3 regions of the Kribbella sp. NPDC051586 genome follow, and region 2 is predicted to be linked to each of the others. Evidence: riboswitches for the same ligand, from Rfam matches in the RefSeq annotation. Region 2 holds a riboswitch; each other region holds the start of a gene.
What was found. A riboswitch is a leader RNA that binds a small molecule or an ion and turns the genes downstream of it on or off. The one in region 2 is predicted to bind ZMP and ZTP.
Positions count from the first base shown of each region.

Region 1: another riboswitch for ZMP and ZTP. It lies ahead of ACIA58_RS39230 (5-aminoimidazole-4-carboxamide ribonucleotide transformylase); the one in region 2 lies ahead of ACIA58_RS10435 (glycine hydroxymethyltransferase).
Region 3: another riboswitch for ZMP and ZTP. It lies ahead of ACIA58_RS23845 (bifunctional 5,10-methylenetetrahydrofolate dehydrogenase/5,10-methenyltetrahydrofolate cyclohydrolase); the one in region 2 lies ahead of ACIA58_RS10435 (glycine hydroxymethyltransferase).

Region 1 is NZ_JBITDF010000006.1:250,313-253,540, reverse strand. Features, by position in the region: gene ACIA58_RS39240 (MMPL family transporter) at 1-99, shown strand, start outside; gene ACIA58_RS39235 (AAA family ATPase) at 158-721, shown strand; gene ACIA58_RS39230 (5-aminoimidazole-4-carboxamide ribonucleotide transformylase) at 681-1,589, opposite strand; ZMP/ZTP riboswitch at 1,609-1,685, opposite strand; gene ACIA58_RS39225 (S8 family serine peptidase) at 1,894-3,228, shown strand, end outside.
Region 2 is NZ_JBITDF010000002.1:4,684-7,911, forward strand. Features, by position in the region: gene ACIA58_RS10430 (acyl-CoA dehydrogenase family protein) at 1-1,471, shown strand, start outside; ZMP/ZTP riboswitch at 1,469-1,550, shown strand; gene ACIA58_RS10435 (glycine hydroxymethyltransferase) at 1,579-3,027, shown strand; gene ACIA58_RS10440 (DHA2 family efflux MFS transporter permease subunit) at 3,028-3,228, opposite strand, start outside.
Region 3 is NZ_JBITDF010000003.1:1,081,142-1,084,369, reverse strand. Features, by position in the region: gene ACIA58_RS23850 (phytanoyl-CoA dioxygenase family protein) at 1-453, shown strand, start outside; gene ACIA58_RS23845 (bifunctional 5,10-methylenetetrahydrofolate dehydrogenase/5,10-methenyltetrahydrofolate cyclohydrolase) at 470-1,312, opposite strand; ZMP/ZTP riboswitch at 1,331-1,415, opposite strand; gene ACIA58_RS23840 (beta-N-acetylglucosaminidase domain-containing protein) at 1,415-3,163, opposite strand; gene ACIA58_RS23835 (nitroreductase family deazaflavin-dependent oxidoreductase) at 3,196-3,228, opposite strand, start outside.

The DNA of each region.
Region 1 (3,228 bases), on a different contig from region 2:
CGGTGGCTCGACCGGATCGTCCCCGACATCCAGCTCGAGGGCGGTCCGCCGCCCGCACCGCCGGAGCCGGAGCGGGAGAAGATCGACGTGCCCGGCTGACGCGGGCGGAAAAGAAAAGACTGCAGTTTGCCGGCGGGTTTGGTTAGCGTCGGGCGTCATGACCAACGTCCTCCTGCTGACCGGCCCGCCGGGCTCCGGCAAGACCACCGTTGCCCGCCTGGTCGCGACCGACGCGCCGCGGCCGACCGTGCACATCACGACCGACGAGTTCTACCGCGCGATCCGCACCGGCTTCATCGCGCCGTACCTGCCTGGCGCGCAAGAGCAGAACGAGGTGGTCGTCGACGCGATCGTCGCGACGGTCGGCGTCTACGCGCGCGGCGGGTACGACGTGGTGGTGGACGGCATCATCGGCCCCTGGTTCCTGCCGCCGTTCCGCGCCGCCGCCGCCGACTGGTCGATGTCGTACGTCGTCCTGCGCCCCGACCTCGCGACAACGCTCGAACGCGCGCGGGCCCGGGCCGCCGGCGAGTTGAAGGAGGTCGAGGCGATCACCGGGCTGCACGGCGCGTTCGCGGACCTCGGCGAGCTCGAGCCCCACGCGATCGACACGTCGTCGCTCGATCCCGCGGACACGGCGGCCGCGGTCCGCAAAGCCGTTGCCTCGGGCGACTATCTGCTCAGTGCCGGAACAGGCGTACACCCGTCGCGGACCAGCTGATCCCGAGGTCCGCGCAGGCGGCGGCGACCTCGGGGGAGCGGATCGATCCGCCTGGTTCGGCGATGTGGGTGACGCCGTGGCGATGGGCCTCCTCGATGTTGTCGGTGAACGGCAGCGCACCGTCGGACACCATCGAGACGCCGGTCAACGGCTCGTCCGACCGGCGTGACCACCACAGCCGCGCCTTCTCGCCGGCCAGCCGCGTGCAGTCCACCCGGGACTGCTGCCCGGCGCCGATGCCGATCGCCGTCGCGTCCTTCACCATGACGACGGTGTTCGACTGGGTGTAGCGGGCGACGATCAACCCCAGCAGGAGGTCCCGGGCCGCGTCGTCCGGCACCTCCTCGTCCAGCAGGTCGCGCGTCAGCGGCAGCGCATCACGCTCCTGCGTCAGCCGCAGTCCGTAGACCTCCCGGGTCTCCTCGGCCGGCGGCTCGAAATCGGCGTCCGCTTCGAGCACGAGGTACGTCCCGCGCTTCTTCGCGGCCAGGATCTCGACCACGCCCTCGTCGTACCCGGGCGCGATGATCCCGTCCGACACGACCCGCTTCAACCGGTCCGCGAGCTCCGTGTCGACCGGATGCGACACCGCCACGAAATCGCCGTACGACGACTTCGGATCAGCCTCGCGAGCCCGGACGTAAGCCTCGGCAACGGTCGCACCAAGCGCGGCACCCGCGGGCGAAACATGCTTGTACGAGGCGGCCGCCGGTACGCCGAACGCCCGCGCCGCCTCCCGCACGAGCTGCCACCCGGTCACCGCATCCAGCACATTGATGTACGACGGCGCACCCGAAACCACCGCGAACGGCGCACGATCGACCGGCGCCATCACCGCCGCTTGGTGTGGATTCATTCCATAACGCACGAGGACCTCCGAGGTCGGTCGGAGGCGCCCAGGCGGACGACGCCTTGTTCTTCGCTCCCCGGTGGTAACCCACCCTCGCCAGTCGCGGAGCCCTCAGCTTAGGTCCTGCCACGCCCTCACCCCGCTACGTACTGCGTCGGCGTCGGTCAGGGGTGGCTGATTCCGGTCATGTCGACCTCCTGTCACAGCGGTTCGGTGGCCGCGCCGGGTGGGATCGGATACCACAGATCGAGGTGCACCGGATCGGTGCCGACAGCAAGATGTCCGCACCTGATCGGTGCCTACAGCAAGGATGGTGTACCCGGTGGGGTTTCGACGATCTTTACCGATACCGGCGCTGCTGGCCGGCGGCGCCCTGGCGCTGTCCGGGCTGACCCCGCCGGCCACCGCCGCCGCCTCTCCCGCAGCGGTGGCGGCCCTGACGCCGGCGACCGCCGCGCCGGTCGCGGGGCCCACCAAGGACCAGGCCCCGGTACTGCGGAGCCCGGCCACGGTGACGTTGCTGACCGGCGAACAGGTGACACTGCGGCCTGGTCCTGACGGCAGGCCGCAGGTCGATGTCCGGGACCGCGACGGCGGACCCGCGGTCGGGTACGCCGTGCACAACGACCACGGCCGCGTCAGCGTCATCCCTCACGACGTCGCGAGCCTGGTTCCCGGCGTACTCGACCCGGCCCTGTTCGACGTGACCGGCCTGGTCGAGATGGGGTACGACGACGCGCACCGTGCGGACCTGCCCGTGATCGTCCGGAACTCCGGCGCCCGCGCGATGGCGAGCAGCGGATTCACCGCGACCCGCACCCTGGCCGGCATCGACGCGACAGCCGGCCGGATCCAGAAGTCTCGTGCCGCGGTCTTCGGGGACGCCCTGACCGCTGACCACGCCGCCGGTCCGGCCAAGATCTGGCTCGACGCCGCCTTGCACGCGGACCCTGTCACCAAGGTGGCCCCGGTGCCGGCGACCACGACGCCGTCCAGCGGTTCCACGACGGCGGCGGCACCGCTGGACGGGTACCTGCAGCAGGTGCAGGCGCCGACCGCGTGGCGGCGCGGTCTCGATGGTCACGGCGTCAAGGTCGCGATCCTCGACTCCGGGATCGACACCGGCCAGCCGGCGCTCGAGGGCAAGGTGACGGCGACCGCGGACTTCACCGGCGACGGTCCGCAGGACGACCTCGGACGAGGTACCCAGCTGGCGTCCCTGGTGGCCGGCAACGGCGCCGGGTCCGACGGCGCCCGCAAGGGGATCGCACCCGGTGCCGAACTGATCTCCGGCAAGGTTCTGAACGCGGCCGGCCAGGGCACGGTGTCCGAGCTGATCGCCGCGATGGAATGGGCCGTCGACCAGCATGCGGACCTGGTGAACATCGGTCTGGGGGCGCGGGCGCCGATCCAGGGCGACGACCTGCTCGCCGACGAGCTCGACCGGCTGACGCAGAGCAGCGGAGCGCTGTTCGTGACGGCGGCCGGCGACGACGGGGACATCTACGCCTCGCCCTTCTCCATCGAGACGCCGGGAACGGCCGCCTCGGCTCTGACCGTCGGTGCGCTCGACGATGCGGGCAACCGGGCCCGCTTCACCAGCATGGGGCCGACGCACTCGTTCCTGCAGAAGCCGGAGCTGTCCGCGCCCGGCACG
Region 2 (3,228 bases):
GGGGTCCGAGGAGGCGCGCGCGCATGCCCTCCCGGCGAACCAGAACCCGCCGGTCCTGCGCACGCACGACCGCTACGGCAACCGGATCGACGAGGTCGAGTTCCACCCGTCGTGGCACTGGCTGATGCAGCAGGCGGTCGGTTTCGGGCTGCAGGCCGCGCCGTGGACGAGCGACCGACCGTCGCCGCATCTGACCAGGGCGGCGGGGTTCTACCTGTGGTCCCAGGTCGAGCCCGGGCACGGTTGCCCGATCTCGATGACGTACGCCGCGGTGCCGGCGCTGCGCGCGGACGAGCGGCTCGCGAAGGAGTGGGTGCCCGGGCTCGCGTCGACGGAGTACGACGTACGGCGGTTGCCCGTCGGCGCGAAGAGCGGCGTGCTCGCCGGGATGGGGATGACCGAGAAGCAGGGCGGCTCCGACGTACGGGCGAACCTGACCACCGCGACGCCGGTCGGCGACGGCGAATACCAGCTGAACGGGCACAAGTGGTTCTGCTCGGCGCCGCAGGTGGATGTGTTCCTGGTACTGGCGCAGGCGGCGGACGGGTTGAGCTGCTTCGTCGTACCGCGGGTGCTTGCCGACGGCAACCGGAACCCGTTCGCGCTGCAGCGGCTGAAGGACAAGCTCGGCAACCGGTCGAACGCGTCGTCGGAGGTCGAGTTCCACGGCACGATCGGGTACCGGCTGGGCGACGAGGGCGCCGGCGTCCGCACGATCATCGAGATGGTCGCCGCCACCCGGCTGGACTGCGTGCTCGGCTCGGCCGCCCTCCAACGCCGGGCGCTGGTCGAAGCCATCTGGCACACCCGGCACCGCTCAGCCTTCGGTGGGCAGCTGGCAGACAAACCGGCGATGCAGAATGTGCTGGCCGACCTGGCGATCGAGAGCGAAGCGGCCACAGCCCTCGCGATGCGCCTCGCGGCCGCGGTCGACTCCACCGACCCCAAGCAGGCGGCGTTCCGGCGGATTGCGCTGCCGTTGGCGAAGTTCTGGGTTTGTAAGCGGACGCCGTTCATGGTCGCGGAGGCGTTGGAGTGTCTTGGCGGGAACGGGTACGTCGAGGAGTCCGGGCTGCCGTTGCTCTACCGGGAGTCGCCGTTGAACTCGATCTGGGAAGGGTCGGGGAACGTCAACGCGCTCGACGTACTGCGGGCGCTGCGGCGGCCGGAGTCGCTCGACGCCTGGCTGACGGAGATGGCCGCTGTTCAAGGCGCGGACGGACGGCTCGACGCCGCCGTGAACGACGTACTGCAAGCGCTTGCTGACGCCGAGAACGCCGAAGCCGGCGCACGAAGGCTGGCCGCGCTGATGGCCCAATGCCTGCAGGCATCGTTGCTGATCCGGCAGTCGACGCCCGAGGTGGCGGACGCGTTCGTGGCCTCGCGGTTGGCGAAGGACTGGGGTGGCGTCTTCGGGACGCTGCCGCGGACGACACCGTTCGATCGGATCGTCGAACGCACGATAGGCTGACGCCGTCGCGACTGGCGCGCTGAGGTGGAGAACCACCGGGGAGCGAAAACCGTCGGCACCGTGCGCCTGGGTGCCCTCGACCCACTGCAACCGCAGGAGAGACAACGATGACTCAACCCTTCGACGCCGCCGCCGCGTCGGCCGCGTACAACAACGCGCTGCAGGTGATCGCCGCGGTCGAACCGACCATCGCCGGCGCGATCAGGTCCGAGCTGGCCGACCAGCGGTCCTCGCTCAAGCTGATCGCGAGCGAGAACTACGCCTCCCCCGCCACCTTGCTGACGATGGGCAACTGGCTCTCGGACAAGTACGCCGAGGGCACTATCGGGCACCGCTTCTACGCCGGCTGCCAGAACATCGACACCGTCGAGCAGACCGCGGCCGACCACGCCACGGCCCTGTTCGGCGCTCCGCACGCCTACGTCCAGCCGCACTCCGGCATCGACGCGAACCTGGTCGCCTTCTGGGCGATCCTGGCCCAGCGGATCGAGTCCCCGGCGCTGGCCGAGGCGGGCGCCAAGCACGTCAACGACCTGTCCGAGGACGACTGGACCAAGCTCCGCAAGGCGCTCGGCGACCAGAAGATGCTCGGCATGTCGCTGGACGCCGGCGGTCACCTGACGCACGGTTTCCGGCCGAACATCTCCGGCAAGATGTTCAACCAGCACTCGTACGGGACCGACCCGGAGACCGGGCTGCTCGACTACGACGAGGTCGCCCGCAAGGCCCGTGAGTTCAAGCCGCTGATCCTGATCGCCGGCTACTCGGCGTACCCGCGCAAGGTGAACTTCGCCACGATGCGCGAGATCGCCGACGAGGTCGGCGCGACGCTGATGGTCGACATGGCGCACTTCGCCGGCCTGGTCGCGGGCAAGGTCTTCACCGGCGACTTCGACCCGGTCCCGCACGCGCACGTCACCACCACCACGACGCACAAGTCGCTGCGTGGTCCACGTGGCGGCATGGTGCTCTGCCAGCCGGAGTACGCCGAGTCCGTCGACCGCGGCTGCCCGATGGTGCTGGGCGGTCCGCTCAGCCAGACGATGGCCGCCAAGGCGGTCGCGCTGGCCGAGGCGCGTCAGCCGTCGTTCCAGGAGTACGCGCAGGCGGTCGCGGACAACGCGGTCGTGCTGGCCGAGGGCCTGATGAAGCGCGGCGTGAAGCTCGTGACGGACGGCACCGAGAACCACCTCGTCCTGCTCGACGTGTCGTCGTACGGCATCACCGGCCGGCAGGCCGAGTCGGCGCTGCTCGACGCGGGCATCGTCACCAACCGGAACGCCGTACCCCGCGACCCGAACGGCGCCTGGTACACCTCCGGCGTCCGGATCGGTACGCCGGCGCTCACCACGCGCGGGTTCGGCGCCGACGAGTTCGACCGGGTCGCCGAGCTGATCGTGGACGTGCTGTCCGCGACCACCCCGACGACCACGTCCGCGGGCGCCCCGTCGAAGGCGAAGTACGTGCTGGCCGACGGTGTCGCGGACAAGACCCGCGCGGCCTCGGCCGAGATCCTCGACAAGCACCCGCTGTACCCGGGCCTCGAGCTCAGCTGATCACCGGCTGCCCGCTTCCAGCATCCTGGGAGCGGGCAGCCTTCTTTTAGGCATCAGGACGGCCGCGAGGATCGCCCCCGCCGCCGCGATGCCGGCCGAGACCCACATCGTGGTGTTCAGGCTCGTCATGAACGCGTCCCGGACGGTGTTCAACAGGTCCGGCGCGCCCGCCTTGCCCGCGACTGCCAGTCCACCGCCCAG
Region 3 (3,228 bases), on a different contig from region 2:
GCCTGGATCGCGCTCGACGACGCCACCGTGGAGAACGGCTGCCTGTGGGTGTTGCCCGGCTCGCACCGTCGCGGCGTCATCTATCCCGATCGGGAGCAGGACGACCTCCGCTTCGACTGCACCAGCGAGGCGTTCGACTTCCCGTACAGCGACGACGACGCCGTCCCGGTCGAAGTACCGGCGGGCTCGGCGGTGATCTTCAACGGGTACCTGCTGCACCGATCACTGCCGAACACCGGCCGGCACGGACTCCGCCGGGCGCTCGCCAACCACTACATGAGCGCGGAGTCGCTGCTCCCGTGGCAGACCGTGCCGGCCGGCGTTCACGTCGGCAAGCACGACTACCGCGACATCGTGATGGTCGCCGGGACCGATCCGTACGCCTACAAGGGCATCGACGACCTCGCCCGGCCGCACTCCCGCCCGGACAAGGACGGCGGCTGCGACCGTTAGCCGGCGGCGGCGTCCGTCAGCCCAGCCGGGCCTCGGCGGCGTCGACCGTCTGCTCGAGCAGAAGCGCGATCGTCATCGGCCCGACCCCGCCCGGCACCGGCGTGATCAGGCGCGCGACCTCAGCCGCCTCCTCGAAGTGCACGTCGCCGACGTTGCCCTCGTTGAAGCCGGCGTCGACCACGACCGCGCCCGGCTTCAGCCAGTCGCCGCGGACGAAGTTCGCCTTGCCGACCGCCGCGATCACCACGTCCGCGGTCCGCACCAGCTCGGGCAGGTCCCGGGTCCGGGAGTGCGCGTACGTCACCGTCGCGTTCGATGCCAGCAGCAACATCCCGGCCGGCTTGCCGAGGATCGGGCTGCGGCCGATCACCACCGCGTGCGCGCCCTCCAGCGGTACGTCGTACGCCGCCAGCAGCCGCATGATCCCGCCGGGCGTGGCCGAGCGGAACCCGCGATCCCCGAAGGCCATCGCCGCGAACGACAGCATCGTCACGCCGTCGACGTCCTTGCCCGGGTCGATCGCCTCGAACGCGGCCCGCTCGTCGATCTGCGCCGGCACCGGGTGCTGCAGCAGGATCCCGTGCACCTCCGGGTCCTCGGACAGCTTCCGGATCTCCGCGACCAGCTCGTCGGTGGTCGTCTCGGCCGGCAGTACGACGCTCCGCGACGCGATCCCGGCCTTCTTCGACCGGTTCTGCTTCATCCGCACGTACGTCGCCGACGCCGGGTCGTCGCCGACCAGCACGGTCGCCAGACACGGCTGGACGCCGTACCGCTCCTGCAGGGCCTTGGCCCGCTCCGCCGCCTTGGCCACCATCTCGGCGGCCAGCTCGGTCCCGATCATCAAATCAGCGCTCATCTGCGCACTCCTCATGGTCGAAGGTGCCCAGGCGCGCGGCGTAGCCGGATGGCAGACCGTTCCCCGGTGGTGGTCCACCTCAGCGCCAGTCGCGGTCCGCCCTCAGGATACCGACCCGGTCACATCGGCGACGAACGTGTCGGCCACACCGTCGCCGATCCGGATCGGGACCTGGCTGTGCGGGAGCCGGACGTCGCGGATCTCCTCGGCCTGCGTGATCAGGTGCTCGATCCCGTCGCGGGCGGTTGCGCCGGCCGAGGCGTTGCCCTCCGCCTGCGCCTCGAGCACGCGCAGCGCCTGACGCAGCGCCCCACCCCAGTAGAACGACGCGTCCAGCCAGGCGTCGGCCTCGCCTTCGAACGCCGGATCGACGACGCCGCTGCGGATCTGGGCCGACGCGTTCTCGATCGCCTCGAGGTACGGCTCGAGCTCGGCGATGGCTCCGGCCAGGTCGCCACCGTCCCACGTCGCGCCGAACGCCGCGAGCTTCGCGGCCAGCACCGGCGCGTTGGTCAGGTGCAGCTTCCCGTCGTACGTCGTGAGGTCCGCGAACACCTCCAGCGCCGCGATCGTGTCCGCATCTCCCCCGGCCCGCTCGGCGATCGCACGATGCCAGGACGCGTCCGCGTCGTAGGTCGCCGGCTTCCAGCCGAACTCCGCGAACGAGTACAGGGCGAGCTTGCTGGCCGCGGCCTGGTTCATCGGGTTCGAGATGACGCCGACGACGTGCTCGGCCAGCCCGGGCTCACGACCCGTGTACGCCGCGAGCAGGATCCGCCCGTGCGCGTAGTCGTTCACCGGGTAGTTGTCCCAGATCAGGATGTCGTGCCCGAACACCGCCTTCGCCTCGGCAGCTTGTGCGCTCGTGATCTTCTCCGGGACGACCGCCGTACCGGTCCAGTGCACGATCACCGCCGGATCGAGCTGCTCCCGCAGCGCCTGCTTGTACGGCGTCTCGTGCACGTCGTAGTACTCGGTCGGGACCATCTGCAGCGGCGCGAGGTCAGCCTTGCTCGCGATCCACTCCCGCTGGATCCGGTTGCACAGGTCGGCCTGGGCCGCGCCCGCGGCGCCACCACCGGTGCCGTACTTCGCGGCGTCCTCGTCGGAGTGCCAGGTCTCGTACTCGATGTCGTCGAGCGGCACGTTGAAGACCCGTACGCCGAGCGCGTACAGCGCCTCGAACTTCGCGATCAGGGCCTGGTAGTCGTCGTCCGAGGTGTACCGGATCGACAGCCCGGGCGAGAGCGCGAACGTGAAGTCGACCTTGTTGCGCTGAGCCCGCTCGATCAGCTCGCCGAGCTCGGCCAGCTTGTCGGCCGGGTACGGGTCGCGCCACTGCTCGCGGTGGTAGACGTCGTCCTTGGGCGCGTACTGGTACGTGTTCATCCGGTGCGCGCCGAGATAGTCCAGATGGTCCAGGCGGTCCGCGTGCGACCACGGGGTCCCGTAGAAGCCCTCGATCGAGCCTCGGTACGGCAGTGTCGGCCAGTCGCGGATCTCGACACCGTCGACATGGTTGCCCTGGACAAGCTGATCCAGGGTCAGCGCGGCGTAGTACGTGCCGCGAGCGTCGACGCCGTCCAGCACGAGCTGATGGTCGCCGACGGCAACGACGTACCCCTCGGCCGGCAGACCGGCGGCCGGCTCGACGTCGAGGCCGGTGCCGCCGAGGTGGACCGTGACAGCGGCCTCGCCGTCGACGATCGTGCCGACACCGGCCCGGGCCAACGTGTCGCGGACGACCCGTTCGGCGTCGGGATCGGTGGTCGGGCCGTGCACCAGGCCGACCGTGTCACCAAGGTCGAATCCGTCGGGGCGGCTGCTGGTCTGCTGAGCTTCAGGGGTCACAGCCCTATCCACTCAGCGCGCCGCCCCGCTCGTCAAGACGCCCGGGTCAGCCTGAGGACCGGGAT